Regions from separate parts of the Streptomyces sp. NPDC059909 genome, predicted to be linked through region 4. Evidence: riboswitches for the same ligand, from Rfam matches in the RefSeq annotation. Region 4 holds a riboswitch; each other region holds the start of a gene.
The links. Region 4 has a riboswitch for cyclic di-AMP ahead of ACFV9O_RS21885 (C40 family peptidase). Riboswitches for the same ligand answer to the same signal wherever they lie in the genome.
Positions count from the first base shown of each region.

Region 1 (3,753 bases), on a different contig from region 4:
GCCGCGCCCTCTGGCGCAGCAAGGCCCTGCGCGCCGGGATCCTCGTCACCCTGCTCGCCCTCTCCGGCCTGGTCATCCTCGCGCTGGTGCGCGAGCAGACCGGCACCGAGGGCTTCCTGGTGGGCCTCGGTCTCGCCCTGCTGCCGGTCCCGCTGCTGCTGGCGGCGTTCCGCTGGCTGGACCGCGTCGAGCCGGGCCCCTGGCGGAACCTTCTCTTCGCCTTCGCCTGGGGCGCCTGCGCGGCCGCGCTCGTGGCAATCATCGCGAACTCGTTCGCGACCCAGTGGATAGCCACCGCGACCGCCGATCCGACGTCCGCGGATACGATCGGTGCGACCGTCATCGCCCCGGTCGTGGAGGAGAGCGCGAAGGCTGCGGCCGTCCTGCTTATCTTCCTCTTCCGAAGAGGGGACTTCACGGGGATCGTCGACGGCGTCGTCGTGGCCGGCTTCACCGCGACCGGCTTCGCCTTCACCGAGAACATCCTCTATCTCGGCAACGCCTTCGGTGAGGACCAGGAGTTCGGCCACTCCGGCTTCGCGTCCGTCACCGCGGCGACCTTCTTCGTACGGATCGTGATGTCACCGTTCGCGCATCCGCTCTTCACCGTGCTGACGGGCATCGGCTTCGGCATCGCGGCGATCACGGCACGCCGGAAAAGGTTCCGCAGGACCGCGCTGCCGCTGCTCGGCCTCGCAATGGCGATGGGCATGCACGCGCTGTGGAACGGCTCGGGGGTGTTCGGCCCGTGGGGCTTCTACGCGGTGTACGGGGCGTTCATGGTGCCGGCCTTCGCGCTGCTGACCTGGCTGGCGGTGTGGACCCGGCAGCGTGAGCTCCGTACGGTCGCGGCCCAGCTCCCCGCGTACGCCGCGGCGGGCTGGCTCTCGCCCACCGAGCCGCTCGCCCTCTCGTCCATGCGGGCGCGCACGATGGCCCGCGACGTGGCGGGCCGTGCCCATGGCCCCGCGGCCGCCCGTGCCGTGTCCGAGTACGAGGCCTTCGCGACCTCCCTCGCCTTCCTGCGTCACCGCGCCCACCGCGGCACGGCCGGCCCGGACTTCGTGGCCCGCGAGCAGGAACTGCTCCACCACCTCTGGAAGCGCAAGCACGTCGCCTCCCCGGCCCTGACGTACGCGGCCCAGGCGACGGGCGGGGTCTGGCTGCCGGCGCCCGCGCCGTACCGGGACTACGGGGGCTACAACCCGTACCGGGGGTAGGCCGACAGCCCTGGCGTCGGGGGGGTGCCGCCAGGGCTGCCGGGGTCGTACGAGCACGAGGAGCAGAAGGGGGACGTCGGGACCGGCTGCCCGGATGCGGGCAGCCGGGTTCAGGCGAGGCCGCTGTGAACGTGAACGCCAACGCGAAACGTGCACTCGAGCATCGAGAGTCGTCGGGCGAACCGGAGAACCGGCCACCTGGCCAACCGGCGATTCACTGAGCCGACGACTCGGTGAATCGACCAAGCGATGAAGCGACGCCTCAGATGGTGAGGCCCTTGTCCCGCAGCCACGCCGCCGGGTCCACTCCGTCGCCACCCGCGGTGTGCACCTCCAGGTGCAGGTGCGGGCCGGTGACATTGCCGGTCGCGCCGACGCGGCCGATCGTCTCGCCCGTCGTGACGGTCTGCCCCACGCCGACGGTCATCGACGACAGGTGGCAGTACCAGATCTCGGTGCCGTCCTCGAGCTCCAGGACGATGCGGTAGCCGTACGACCCGGACCAGCCCGCCGACTTGACGGTGCCTCCGTGCACGGCCTTCGCCGGCGTGCCCGTGGGCGCCGCGAAGTCCAGACCGGTGTGGTAGCCGGAGGACCACATCGAGCCGGCCTGGCCGAAGGTCGACGTGATCGTGTACGAGGACGTCGGCAGTGCGTAGCTCGCGGCGAGCTTGGCGAGCCGCTCGGCCTCCGCCTTGCGCGCCGCCTCCTCCTCGGCCAGCCGCTTCGCCTCCGCGGCCTCGGCCTCGGCCGCGGTCTGCTGGGCCTTCGCCTCCGCCGCAGCCTTCTCGGCGGCCGCCTTCTCCGCGGCCGCCTTCGCCTCGGCGTCGGCCTCGGCCTGCTGCTGCTCGGCCTGCTGGAGGATGCGGGCGCGCAGTGCCTCGCCCGCGCCGGTGGCGCTCTCCTCGCCGCCCTTGGCGGACGCCGTGTCGGCGACGGAGAGGGCGGTGAGCGGCGCCTCGTTCCCGTTGCCGTCCTGCTCGTCGGACTCCCCGGAGATCAGGGAGCCCACGCCCGGCAGCGACTTGGCGTCCGGAAGGTTGTCCGTGATGGTGTCGGGAAGGGATATGGAGACCGCGGGCTTGTCCTGCGCGGTGGCCATGCCGCCCGCGCCGACCGCGGCGATGACGCCGACACCGAGGACGGTGGAGCTCCTGGCGAGACCGTTGCGCTGCTTGACAACGCGGTGCCTGCCACGGACCGGCCGGACGGACTCCTCGGTCGGGTTCCACTCCTCCGTCCCGGCGGCGGGGCCCCACTCTGCGGTGGGAACCCACTCGGTGGTGGGCGGCTCTTGGAGGGCAGGCTCGTTGGACGCCACGGAGGCGTGCTCCTTTCCTTCCTTCTCGCCTACCGGGTTAGCTGACGGGTTCGGAGCAGGAAGGTCTCCTACGAGCACCAGGAAGTGCCCGATTCACCCCAATTGGTGGTTCCCCGGTTCCCTTGCGGGATTCGGCGCATGCGCACGGTGCCGTCTCTTGCGACGGCTGGGACGACCGCGCTGCGTTATCGAACGTTAATAGACACCAGGGCCCTATTCCAAGCCGTTCCCACTGATCATTAACGACATTGGCCTGGACTTACCGGCCACAAGAGGGGAGAAACGGGCGAGTTGACCCCACCTCACCCGACCCACACTTTCTGACGGCGCATCAAATGTTATGCGGAGGGCTCTCTTTCGATTACGTTCCGTCGCGATGGGGGACCACCGGCATCGTCCGGCGCCGTTTCGGCCGCCGCTCCTCCGGCCGGCTGACCGCCAGCAGCGCCATGTCGTCCGTCGATGCGCCGCCCGTGTGCCGCAGTACGTCGGCGACGACCGCATCCAGCAGTTCCTCTGGGCCGGGGAAGATCCGGCCGCCCAGCCGTTCGCGCGGATCGTAGAAGACGCCGTGCGCGTCGCGCGCCTCGGACAGCCCGTCCGTGTAGAGCAGCAGCGTGGCCCCCGCCGGGAACGCCGCCTCGTCCACCCGGTCGGGCCAGGTGCCGAGACCGCCCATGCCGAGCGGCAGCGCGGGCACGCTCGGCTCCAGCACGACCAGCATTCCGTCCGTGTGGAGGACGAGCGGCGGCGGATGGCCCCGGTTGACCACCCGCACGTGTCCGTCGCCCCGTGGGATCTCGGCGAGCACGGCGGTGGTGAATCCCTCGAACACATCGAGCCCCGAGCGCCTCGTGCCCTCCCGCCCCAGCGCCCGCTCCAGTCGTTGCGCGACCCCCTCCAGCAAGGGCTCCTGCTCGGCCGCCTCGCGGAACGCCCCGAGCACGATGGCCACCGTCTCCACCGCGTTCAGCCCCTTCCCCCGTACGTCCCCGACCACCAGCCGCACCCCGTAGGGAGTGTCCTGCACGGCGTACAGGTCCCCGCCGATGAACGCGTCCGCCTGCGCCGCCTCGTACCGCGCGGCGATCTGCAGCCCGCCGATCCGCTCGGCGGGCGAGGGCAGCACGGCCCGCTGGGCGGCCTCCGCGACGACGCGTGCGGACGCGAGGCGCGCGCTGCCGCGGCGCACGACCCGGTTGATGAACAGGG
Region 1 covers NZ_JBHWKX010000037.1:52,428-56,180, reverse strand. Annotated here, with positions in the region: gene ACFV9O_RS24375 (PrsW family intramembrane metalloprotease) at 1-1,220, shown strand, start outside; gene ACFV9O_RS24370 (M23 family metallopeptidase) at 1,483-2,541, opposite strand; cyclic di-AMP (ydaO/yuaA leader) riboswitch at 2,553-2,688, opposite strand; gene ACFV9O_RS24365 (PP2C family protein-serine/threonine phosphatase) at 2,903-3,753, opposite strand, start outside.
Region 1: another riboswitch for cyclic di-AMP. It lies ahead of ACFV9O_RS24370 (M23 family metallopeptidase); the one in region 4 lies ahead of ACFV9O_RS21885 (C40 family peptidase).

Region 2 (3,753 bases), on a different contig from region 4:
GGCTTCCTGACCCAGATGAAGGCGATGGGCGAGGGAACGGCACGCTTCACGCCCGCGATGCTGCACGGCGCCCTGTTGATGCTGGTCACGGGCGTGGCACTGGTGGGGCTGAACCAGGCGGACGACCAGCCGGTCAACAACCTCAAGATCGGCGTCAAGCTGGCGGTGCTGGTGGTGATCCTCGCGCTGGTCTACGTCAAGCGGGACGAGGAGAAGGTGGGGAAGGGCGTGTTCGCCACGGTGGGCGGCCTGACGGTGGCGAACATCTTCATCGCGACGCTGTGGACGTGATCGGGCCGGGGGTCCGGGGGGTGTCCCCCGGGTAGGCACAGCATCGCGACGCTGTGGACGTGACCGGGCCGGGGGTCCGGGGGGTGTCCCCCGGGTAGGCACAGCATCGCGACGCTGTGGACGTGACCGGGCCGGTCGCATGACCACTCACGCCGCAACGCACCCTGTGCGACGGGTGGTTACGGCGTGAGTCAGTCAGGCGTCCATGCGGTCTACGCGGGGCGGACGCTCCCGTAGATCGGCATGTAGTAGATCGACTCCTCGCGGACGTTCGCGCCCGGCTTGGGGGCGTGGATCATCATGCCGTCGCCGATGTAGATGCCGACGTGGCTGATGTCGTCGTAGAAGAAGACCAGGTCGCCGGGGAGAAGATCGCTCGTGGCGACGCGCTGGCCGACCTCGACCTGGTCCCACGTGGTGCGGGGCAGATCGACGCCGGCCGCCTTCCAGGCCGCCTGGGTGAGGCCGGAGCAGTCGTACGAGCTGGGGCCGGTCGCCCCCCACACATACGGCTTGCCGATCTGGTCCCGGGCGAAGGCGAGGACCTTCTCGGCCTTGGCCGCGTAGGTCCCGGCGGACGTGTCGGTGCCGGTGCTCGTCCCGGTGCCGGTGCTCGTCCCGGGGCTGGTCCCGGTGTCCTGGCTCTGCGCCTCCTGCTGCGCGCGCTCCCTCGCCAGGCGCTCCGCCTCGGCCTTGGCCTCCGCCTCCGCCTTGGCCTTCGCCTCGGCCTGCCGGCGAGCCTCTTCCTCCCGCTGACGCTCCAGCGCCTCGAGCCGCGCCTTCTCCTCGGCGGTCAGCTGCGACAGCAGCGTCCGCGCCTCGGCGAGCTTCTGCTGCACCTGCTCCTTGCTGGTGCGCAGCGACTGCTGGGAGGCGGTCAGCGTCTCCAGGCTCTTGGTCGCCTTCGCGCGCTGCTTCGCGGCCTCCGCCTGCTGCGTCTCGAAGTCGGCGATGGCGCCGCGCTGCTCGTCGGAGAGCCGGTCCATCAGATGGGTCTGGTCGAAGTACGCCTGCGGGCTGTCGGCGAAGAGCAGCGCGGCGGTCGGCGTGACCGCACCGGTCCGGTACTGCGCGGCCGCGTACGAACCGAGCGTGCGGCGGGCCTCGTTCAGCGACTCCGTGCGCTTGGCGACATCGTCGAGGATCGTGTCCACCTCGCGGCGCTGCTGCGCGGTCTCCTCTTTCGCCCGGTTGTACTGCTGGGTCGCGGTGCCCGCCTGCCGGTAGAGGTCGTCGACCTTCTTCTGAACCTCTTCGATGCTGGGTCTCGGGTCGGCCTGGGCGCTCTGGGTGGAGAGGAGGGTGACGCCCGCGAGGGCGGCCGTCGTGAACCCGACGGCGGGGGACTTCGTACGCGGATGCGTACGCGTCTTGCGATGCGACGCCAAGGCCGGCATCTCCTTCCGTGGACCGCCTACCGGGTTAGCTGTCGGGTTCGGACGGAACGGAAGGCTGTCCTACGGGCCGAGTTGAGCACGGCCCGATTCACCCCGGTTGTGCATGATGGGTCCCCGGTTCCGAACTTCCTTACGGGAAAGTCGGATTCGGCGTGGGCTGCCCGATTGGCGTAGGTCGCCGTTGGGGGAACGGGCCGCCTGGGCGAGCACGCTAGCCAAACTGTGGTGCCGCTGTGAAGGTCGATGTTCGATATGCCCGATACATTTTCGTGACCTCGGCGTGTCACCGTCGTGCCGCATCCGTCCCGTGCTCGTGATGTGACGGACCGTGTTCGGCCGGTTGTGGTGAAGGCGGCGGCGGGCTGTCGGTGGGGCGGCCTAGACTCGTAGAGCGATGAGCAGCCTCTTTGACGACAGCTTCCTGGCGGACCTCCAGCGCACCTCGGCCTCGGAGGAGCCCCCGCCGCCCGAGCACGACGAGCACGCGCCCCACGAGGAGGACCCGCACGACCTCTTCGAGGGGAAGTTCGACGTGCCCCCGGCCAGGGACGCGTACTACAGGGACGGTGCGCCGCGTCCCGCGGTGGACCCGGCCGCGCTGCTCGAGGGGCTGAACGAGCAGCAGCGTGCCGCCGTCGTGCACACGGGCTCGCCGCTGCTCATCGTGGCCGGTGCCGGCTCCGGCAAGACCCGGGTGCTGACCCACCGGATCGCCCATCTGCTGGCGACCCGCCATGTCCACCCCGGCCAGATACTGGCGATCACGTTCACGAACAAGGCCGCGGGCGAGATGAAGGAGCGCGTCGAGCATCTCGTCGGCCCGCGCGCCAACGCGATGTGGGTCTCCACCTTCCACAGCGCCTGCGTCCGCATCCTGCGCCGGGAGAGCAAGAAGCTCGGCTTCACGTCCTCGTTCTCCATCTACGACGCGGCGGACTCGAAGCGGCTGATGGCGCTGGTCTGCCGTGACCTGGACCTGGACCCGAAGAAGTTCCCGCCGAAGTCCTTCAGCGCCAAGATCTCGAATCTGAAGAACGAGCTGATCGACGAGGAGACCTTCGCCGACCAGGCCGCCGACGGCTTCGAGAAGACGCTGGCCGAGGCCTACCGGATGTACCAGGCCCGGCTGCGCGAGGCCAACGCGCTGGACTTCGACGACATCATCATGACCACCGTCCATCTGCTCCAGGCGTTCCCGGACGTCGCCGAGCACTACCGTCGCCGGTTCCGCCACGTCCTGGTCGACGAGTACCAGGACACCAATCACGCTCAGTACACGCTCGTGCGCGAGCTGGTCGGCACGGGGTACGAGGACCTGGAGCCGGCCGAGCTGTGCGTCGTGGGCGACGCCGACCAGTCGATCTACGCCTTCCGCGGCGCCACGATCCGCAACATCCTCCAGTTCGAGGAGGACTACCCGGACGCGACGACGATCCTGCTGGAGCAGAACTACCGCTCGACACAGACGATCCTCTCCGCCGCCAACGCCGTCATCGAGCGCAACGAGAGCCGCCGCCCCAAGAACCTGTGGACGAACGCGGGCGCGGGCGCGCAGATCACCGGCTATGTCGCGGACACCGAGCACGACGAGGCGCAGTTCGTCGCCGACGAGATCGACCGGCTCACGGACGCGGGCGACGCCAAGGCAGGCGATGTCGCGGTCTTCTACCGGACGAACGCCCAGTCCCGTGTCTTCGAAGAGATCTTCATCCGCGTCGGCCTGCCCTACAAGGTCGTCGGCGGAGTGCGGTTCTACGAGCGCAAGGAGGTCCGCGATGTGCTCGCGTACCTGCGCGTCCTCGCCAACCCCGAGGACAACGTCCCGCTGCGCCGCATCCTGAACGTTCCGAAGCGCGGCATCGGCGAGCGCGCGGAGGCCATGGTCGACGCGCTGGCCCTGCGCGAGAAGATCACTTTTCCGCAGGCGCTGCGGCGTGTGGACGAGGCGTACGGCATGGCCGCCCGGTCGGCCAATGCCGTGAAGCGGTTCAACGCGCTGATGGAGGAGCTGGGCACGATCGTCGAGTCGGGCGCGGGACCGGCGACGGTCCTGGAGGCCGTGCTC
Region 2 covers NZ_JBHWKX010000044.1:49,591-53,343, reverse strand. Annotated here, with positions in the region: gene ACFV9O_RS26590 (hypothetical protein) at 1-291, shown strand, start outside; gene ACFV9O_RS26585 (NlpC/P60 family protein) at 504-1,688, opposite strand; cyclic di-AMP (ydaO/yuaA leader) riboswitch at 1,687-1,851, opposite strand; gene pcrA (DNA helicase PcrA) at 2,083-3,753, shown strand, end outside.
Region 2: another riboswitch for cyclic di-AMP. It lies ahead of ACFV9O_RS26585 (NlpC/P60 family protein); the one in region 4 lies ahead of ACFV9O_RS21885 (C40 family peptidase).

Region 3 (3,753 bases), on a different contig from region 4:
ATGGCGCGCTCCCGACCCTACGACATCGATTCCTCAGGCAATCATCTTGGTGGTCGGGGCAAGAGCGTTGCCTCCAGGGCGGGTTCGACCGATGATGTTCGGACCTGTGCGAATCTGGGGGGTTGGGATGATCGAGCCGGTCGGCAAGGGGCGAATCTGGGTGCTGTCCGGGCGCACGAGCAGCTACGCGCTCCACATCACCGACCGCGACGAGCTCCTGCATCTGCACTGGGGGCCCCGGATCGGACCGGCCGACGCCGAGGCCCTGGCGGCCCGGCCCCTCCCGCCCTACTGGCCGTTCGAGTCGCAGCTCGACGGCCACGAGGAGTATCCGGTCGAGGGCGGCCCCCGGTTCGTACGGCCCGCCCTCTCCGTACGCACGGAAGCGGCGCGCGGCACCGAATGGCGCTACGACGACGCACAGGTGGACGGTGACGAGCTGCGGCTGCGCTTCGACGACCCCCTGCACGGCCTCGCGCTGACCCTGCACTACCGGATGCGGGACGACTCCGACGTGGTCGAGCGCTGGGTCACGGTGGCGCACGCGGGGGAGGGGCCGGCCCTGGAGCTGCTGCGCGCCGACGCCGCCGTATGGACGCTGCCCTCCCGCGACCGGCGCCGGCTCTCCCAGCTGCACGGCCGCTGGGCGGCCGAGTCCCGGCTCGTACGGTCGGAGCTCACGTACGGAGAGAAGGTGCTCGGGTCGCGCCGCGGGCACACCGGCCACCAGCACCTCCCCTGGGCCGCCGTCGACGACGGAGAGGCCACGGAGGAGACGGGGGAGGTGTACGGCTGCGCCCTCGGCTGGTCGGGATCATGGCGGATCGCCGTACAGCACCTGCCCGACGGCCAGGTGCAGATCAGCGGCGGCGCCGGCTACGACGACTCCGGGCTGCTGCTCCTCGCGCCCGGTGAGACATACACCTCACCCGTCTTCGCCGGGCTGTGGACCGACAAGGGCTTCGGCGGTGCCAGCCGCGCCTGGCACGCCTGGCAGCTGGCGCATGTGATTCCGGACGCGCGGGCCTCCCGGCCGGTCCTCTACAACTCCTGGGAGGCCACCGGCTTCGACATCTCGGAGGAGCAGCAGCGGGCCCTGGCGCGCCGGGCCGCCGGGATCGGGGTCGAGCTCTTCGTGGTGGACGACGCCTGGTTCGGGAAGCGCACCAGCGACCGGGCGGGGCTCGGCGACTGGACGCCGAACCCGGACCGCTTCCCGCAGGGGCTGAAGCCGCTCGCCGAGGAAGTGCACGCGCTGGGCATGCGGTTCGGGATCTGGGTCGAGCCGGAGATGGTCAACGCCGACAGTGATCTTTACCGCGCCCACCTTGGCGGCCTGGGTGACGGACAGCCCTAATGTGCAGCTCAACAGCTCCCTGCGGTTCCGTTTCGTCAGCGCGATGGCCGGGGTGCTGGGCGTCGGGGGCGACCTCACGCGATGGAGCGAGGACGAGCTGACCGAGGCCCGCGGCTGGGTGGCTCTCTACAAGAAGATCAGGCCGGTCGTGCAGCACGGCGCGCTCCACCGGCTGCGGCCGCCGGAGGGCGGGCTGAGCGCCGTGCAGTACATACGCGGCGACGAGATCGTCGTCCTGGCGTGGCTGCAGGCTCAGCACTACGGAGAGCGGCCGCCCGCGATCAGGCTGCGGGGGCTCGATCCGGCGGCGGCGTACGAGTGCCTGGACACGGAGACGGCGTACCGGGGTGCGGTGCTGCTGCATCACGGAATGGACACGGGGCTGCGCGGTGATCTCGATGCGGTCGTGCTGCGGCTGAGGCGTCGGATCGGCCGGATCTGACCCTTCCGTTTGCTAAGTCGGACCTGGCTCGTCATATGCCTTTAATGGGGCTTCTGTCCGAATTCAAATGCTTTAGCAGAACACGCCCCGATTGCCAGGGAGATGGGCGTCGTTGCGTGAGCGGGATCATATTCGTGACGGTCTGTTGCCGTGTCCCGTCATCAATTCCCCTTGCGGGTAAGGAAATCAGGGATCCCCGATCGACGGAGGGTGACCGGGAAGTCCCTCTTGCCAGGGACTGGGTGAATGTCGGGTCAATGGGGAGGCTTGTACCCGCCGATTTGCTCGCTTACGGTCGCCGCAATCCGGTCGGACCGCCTAATCCTGCCGCCGACCGGAATACGCACCCACCCCACGCGTGGCAGGAGCGGGGGACCCAGGTAGTTCGCCGGTCCGGAGTTCCGGACGGCTAGGGGTCAAGTCGCGTGCAAGCGCGACCGGGCATCTCCAGCCCGAACCCGACAGCTCACCTCGTAGGCGCCGGAGAGGAATTCGCCATGCCCAAGGGCAAGCATCGCCGTCCGAGGACCAACCCGATCACGCGCGGATTCGTCGCCGCGGGCACGGGTGGCGCCGCCATCGCAGTCCCGCTCATCGGCGCCGCAGGTGCACACGCCGCGGAGGCGTCCGCGCCCACCGTGACCCGCGAGCATGTCGCCACCGTCGCCCAGAAGGCCGCCCCGCAGACGCCGAAGGCGGGGAAGGCCGCCAAGACCTACACGGTCGTGGTGGGCGACTACCTGTCCAAGATCGCCGTGGAGCAGGACATCGACGGCGGCTGGAAGAAGCTGTACGCGGACAACCGCGCGGCCGTCGGCGAGAACCCGTCGCTGATCCACCCGGGCCTCAAGCTCACCATCGGCGCCAAGGCCCAGGCGAAGGCCCCGGCCGAGGCTCCGGCCAAGGTCGAGGCTCCCGCGGAGGCGAAGACGAAGGTGCGGGCCGAGGTTCCGGCCAAGGCCGAGGCTCCCGCGGAGGCGAAGACGAAGGTGCGGGCCGAGGTTCCGGCCAAGGCCGAGGCTCCCGCGAAGGCCGAGCGCACGCAGGCCCGCGCCGAGTCCGGCTCCGCAGCCGCCAAAGCGCCCGCCGCTGCCCCGGCCGCCGCCCCGCAGCGCAGCCTCTCCGACTACTTCGCGGCCCCCGTCGACGCGAGCATCACCACCGCCTACCGCACCGCCGGGGCCATGTGGTCCAGCGGCTACCACACCGGTGTCGACTTCGCCGCTGCCACCGGCACCTCCGTCAAGGCCGTCGGCGCCGGCACCGTCGTCTCGGCCGGCTGGGCCGGCGCGTACGGCAACCAGGTCGTCATCCGGCACAACGATGGCACGTACTCGCAGTACGCCCACCTCTCCTCCCTCGCGGTCTCGTCCGGCGAGAGCGTGAGCGGCGGGCAGCAGATCGGCCTCTCCGGCTCCACCGGCAACTCCACCGGGCCGCACCTGCACTTCGAGATCCGCACCACCCCGAACTACGGCTCGGACATCGACCCGCTGGCGTACCTCCGCCAGCACGGTGTCTCCCTGTGAACCTGACGTAACGTCAGCAGAGTCCGCCGTTCCCCGACCTGACCCAGGGGGACGGCGGACGCGTGTGTGCCGCCGTATTCCCGTCGGCCGGGAAACTGACCAGGTGGTTTATCTCACGCCTCGTCAACCCCTCCCTACGGTGGCGTAGGTCACTTCACGCCGTGAATGATGTCTCGACGTGGCAGACGATTCGAGATCAAGAACAAATGGTGCATTCGGGTCGTACGCGGCGATCGGTGACAGTTTCACCGAGGGCGTCGGAGACCCCGGACCCGAGGGTCAGTTCGTGGGCTGGGCGGATCGCCTCGCGGTCCTGCTCGACGACCGCGTACCGGAACACACCTTCCGCTACGCCAATCTCGCCGTACGCGGCCGCCTGCTCGACCAGATCGTGGCCGAACAGGTCCCGCGTGCGAAGGAACTCA
Region 3 covers NZ_JBHWKX010000047.1:850-4,602, reverse strand. Annotated here, with positions in the region: partial or broken gene ACFV9O_RS27175 (alpha-galactosidase) at 128-1,799, shown strand; cyclic di-AMP (ydaO/yuaA leader) riboswitch at 2,138-2,292, shown strand; gene ACFV9O_RS27170 (peptidoglycan DD-metalloendopeptidase family protein) at 2,297-3,328, shown strand; gene ACFV9O_RS27165 (SGNH/GDSL hydrolase family protein) at 3,507-3,753, shown strand, end outside.
Region 3: another riboswitch for cyclic di-AMP. It lies ahead of ACFV9O_RS27170 (peptidoglycan DD-metalloendopeptidase family protein); the one in region 4 lies ahead of ACFV9O_RS21885 (C40 family peptidase).

Region 4 (3,753 bases):
CGGAAGGCCGACAAGCGGGAGAACCAGCGGGCGAAGCCGTGGAACGTCAGCGAGGTGCAGCAGTTCGTCGTCGGCATCCGCGACGACCGCCTGTTCGCCCCGCTGCTGCTCGGCTTGATGGGGCTGCGGCCGGCGGAGGTCGCCGGGCTGCGGTGGGACGACATCGACTTCACCGCGGGCACGCTCGACGTGGCGAACACGCGAACGATGATCGGCAACATCCGGGTGCTGGAGAAGGACACCAAGTCCGAGGCCGGGGAGCGGACGCTCCCGCTGCCCGAGCCGGTGCGCCTGGCCCTGCTGCAGTCGCAGGTGGTGCAGGAGGCCGAGCGGGCCGCGATGGGCTCGTACTACCTGGAGTCGGGGTACGTGTTCGTCGACCTGCTCGGGCAGGCCATGAGCACGCGCCAGCTGCGGGAGCACGCCTACTCGCTGATGGCGAAGCTCGGCCTGCGGAAGGTGCGCCTGTACGACGCCCGGCACTCGTGCCTGACGTTCCTGGCGACGAACGGGGTCTCTGACACGATCCTCGCCGCGTGGGGCCGGGCACACGAACGCGAGCTTCACGAAGCGCGTGTACGTCCACCCGACGGCCGCCGATATGGGCGAGGCCGTGATCCATCTGAACGCTCTTCTGGGCGTCGGTGAGGAGGCGCGACAGACCCCAACGTGAGAAACCGTGAGATGTTCGCTCTCAGCGAGCGAGCAGAACCGCCCCTGACCTGGCAACTCTCCTCAGGCCGTAGAACATGCTCCCCATCATAACGGCCTGTACGTCCTGTACATTTTTTACAGAGATTCGCGCACGAGGAGAGGTACGCCATGCACCGACCTTCCGCCCGCTACGTTCTGCCGGAGCTCACCGAGCGCACCAGCGCAGGCCTCCGCACGCTCGACCCGTACTCGAAGCTGCTGGAGGAGCGGATCATCTTTCTCGGCACGACCGTCGACGACACCTCGGCCAACGACGTCATCGCCCAGTTCCTGTACCTCGAGTACGCCGCCCCCGACCAGGACATCAACCTCTACATCAACTCCCCCGGCGGCCCCATCAGCGCGATGACGTCGGTCTACGACACGATGCAGGTGGTGACCTGCGACGTTGCGACGACGTGCCTGGGCCAGGCCGCCTCCACCGCCGCCGTACTGCTCGCCGCCGGCACGCCCGGCAAACGGATGGCCCTGCCCGGCGCCCGGGTCTTCGTCCAGCAGCCCGCCCTCCCCGAGCCCCTCCAGGGTCAGCCGACGGATCTCGGCATCCAGGCACAGGAGTTGCTGCGGCTGCGCGACCAGATCTCCGCCATGCTGGTGCGCCACACGGGCCGGAGCGCCGAACGTATCGCCGCCGACATCGAACGCGACACTGTGTTCGACGCGGCCGGGGCGAAGGAGTACGGCCTGGTCGATCACATCGTCAAGAACCGCAAGACGTCGGCCGCTTCGCACGGGGAACGGTGAACCGGCCCGTGCTGCCTCCGGAACTGCCCCCGCTGCCCGCACTGACCCGCGCCGAGAGCGAGTTCATCGACCGCTATCTCGAAGTCGTCGACCAGCTGGGACGGATCAATCCGGCCAGGGGGGCCCACACGTACGGCGCCCTCCGCGCCGCCCAGGCCCTGGCCGCACGGGCGATCGCCCTGCGGGACGCCCTCGCGCTGATGCACGCCCGAGGCGAGAGCGAGCTGCACGCACCCACATTGGCCCGCGCCCTGCGGGTGTTGGACGGGGAGCGGAGGACCGCGCGAATCACGGTCCCGCCGGAGTCTGTGAGTTGAGCGGGGCGGCCCCGCGCCGGTACGGAACGCGCCACGGGAGGGCCAGGGACGTACGAGTGGGTGTCGCCCATCCGGAGTAGTCGCGGCTTCAACTTTTGTGCGCGACAAGTTGCGCGGCGGGATGGGCCATCTGGCTGAATGGCGCGTTCCGTTGCTGGTACAGCGCTCGTCATGCGACCACTCGTGATGGGCCGAACGGCTTGGTCCACTCGATTGGATCAGTGGTGAGGAGCCTCACATATCGTCGTTTCGACTCGGAAATCGGGCAGTTCGTGCGTCAAGATCCCTGGGACGACAAGCCCCCGCCACCGCGGCGGGGCGGTCCGGGCGGACGCCGAGTCCTGCCGCCGCACCGGATGCCTGGTCGACATGAGTGCTTCGGCAGGAGTGGAGGACCCGAGCAGTACGGTCCGGCCGCCCACCGTGGCCGGTCCTCGGGGTGAAGCCGCTGCGGCGGCCGGGCGTCTTCGCAGGTCCGAACCCGACAGGTCATCCTTCACAGGCGGCTGACGAAGGGTTGCGCATGACTGCGCAGACACATTGTCCGTCCCTGCTCTCCCGGACGGGTGCCGTCTCGGCTCTCACTCTCGCCGCCGTCGGCGGCTCCCTGCTGGTCCCTGGCGGCGCTTCGGAGGCCCACGCGGCGTCGGCCCACGCGCTGAAGGCCCTCAAGGTGGCCGCGTCCAAGAGGGGCGCGCCGTACCGGTGGGGGGCCACGGGCCCGTACCGGTTCGACTGCTCGGGACTCACGCTCTACTCGTACAAGAAGGCGGGAAAGAGGCTGCCGCGCACGGCGCAGGCCCAGTACAACCGCACCCGCCACATCTCGGCCTCCCGCCGGCAGGTCGGTGACCTGGTGTTCTTCCGCTCCGGCGGATACGTGTACCACGTCGGCATCTACGCGGGCGGCGGGAGGATCTGGCACTCCCCCAAGACCGGCTCCGTCGTGAAGCTGAGCAAGATCTGGACCAAGAGCGTCCGGTACGGACGCGTCCGCTGACCGGCCGGGGTCAGCCGGTCGGACCAGTCGGTGGCATGTTCCGCGGGGCACGGGCTACTCGTACGGTATGCCCGACGACGAGAGCCCCGGCGCCCCGCGGAACAACGACGCGGGGCGGAACGACGACGCACAGCGCAACGACCCGCATGACGCCGCCGCGCGCCGTGAGACCGAGGCGGAGCGCGCCGACCGCAACTTCATCGAGCTGCTGCAGGAGCTGCGGGTCATCCAGACGGGCGTGCAGATCCTGTTCGCCTTCCTCCTCACCCTGGCCTTCACGGCCAGGTTCCCCAGCCTCGACTCGTTCCAGCGCGGCACGTACGTGACTACACTGCTACTCGCCGTGGTGGCCGCGGCGCTCTTCACCGCGCCCGCCGCACTGCACCGCGGTCTCTTCCGCAGAGGCGCCAAGGAGGAGATCGTGCTGGTCTCGTCACGGCTGGCCGGCATCGGCATGGCGGTGCTCGCCCTGGCGCTGACCTCCGCGGTGCTGCTGGTCGTCGACGTCGTGCACGGCACGCCGGAAGGGATCGTGGCCGCTGCCGCGACGCTGCTCGTCTGCGCCGGGCTCTGGGCCGTGCTGCCCTGGGCCGTCCGGCGGAGGCTCAATGGTCGGGAGGAGCGGTCACCAGGGTCAGGCCGAGGGCGGTGAGTGCACCGCCGCTGACCCCCCTCCACGGTCCGTGCAGTACGCGGGCGGCGCAGCCACCGGCCCAGCCGGTACACGAGCAGCGCCACGAGCGGGAACCGGACCAGCGCGAGCACGATCGTGGCCGGCAGCAGGATGCGATGCAGCACGGCCGCGCCGTCCGGCACAGGTGCAGCGGGCTACGAGTCGGGCGCTGCGCGCCCTGCTCCGCACGGGATTCGCCCGCGCGACGCCGGACACCCCCTGCCGCCTGCGGGGCCCTGCCCGGGCCCGCGGGCCAGTTCCCGCACTGCGGCAAGACCCCGGACCCCTCGTGTGGCTACGCCCCC
Region 4 covers NZ_JBHWKX010000031.1:82,553-86,305, forward strand. Annotated here, with positions in the region: gene xerC (tyrosine recombinase XerC) at 1-648, shown strand, start outside; gene ACFV9O_RS21875 (ATP-dependent Clp protease proteolytic subunit) at 823-1,458, shown strand; gene ACFV9O_RS21880 (hypothetical protein) at 1,467-1,775, shown strand; cyclic di-AMP (ydaO/yuaA leader) riboswitch at 2,140-2,295, shown strand; gene ACFV9O_RS21885 (C40 family peptidase) at 2,299-2,775, shown strand; gene ACFV9O_RS21890 (DUF6328 family protein) at 2,843-3,427, shown strand; partial or broken gene ACFV9O_RS21895 (LysE family translocator) at 3,381-3,564, opposite strand.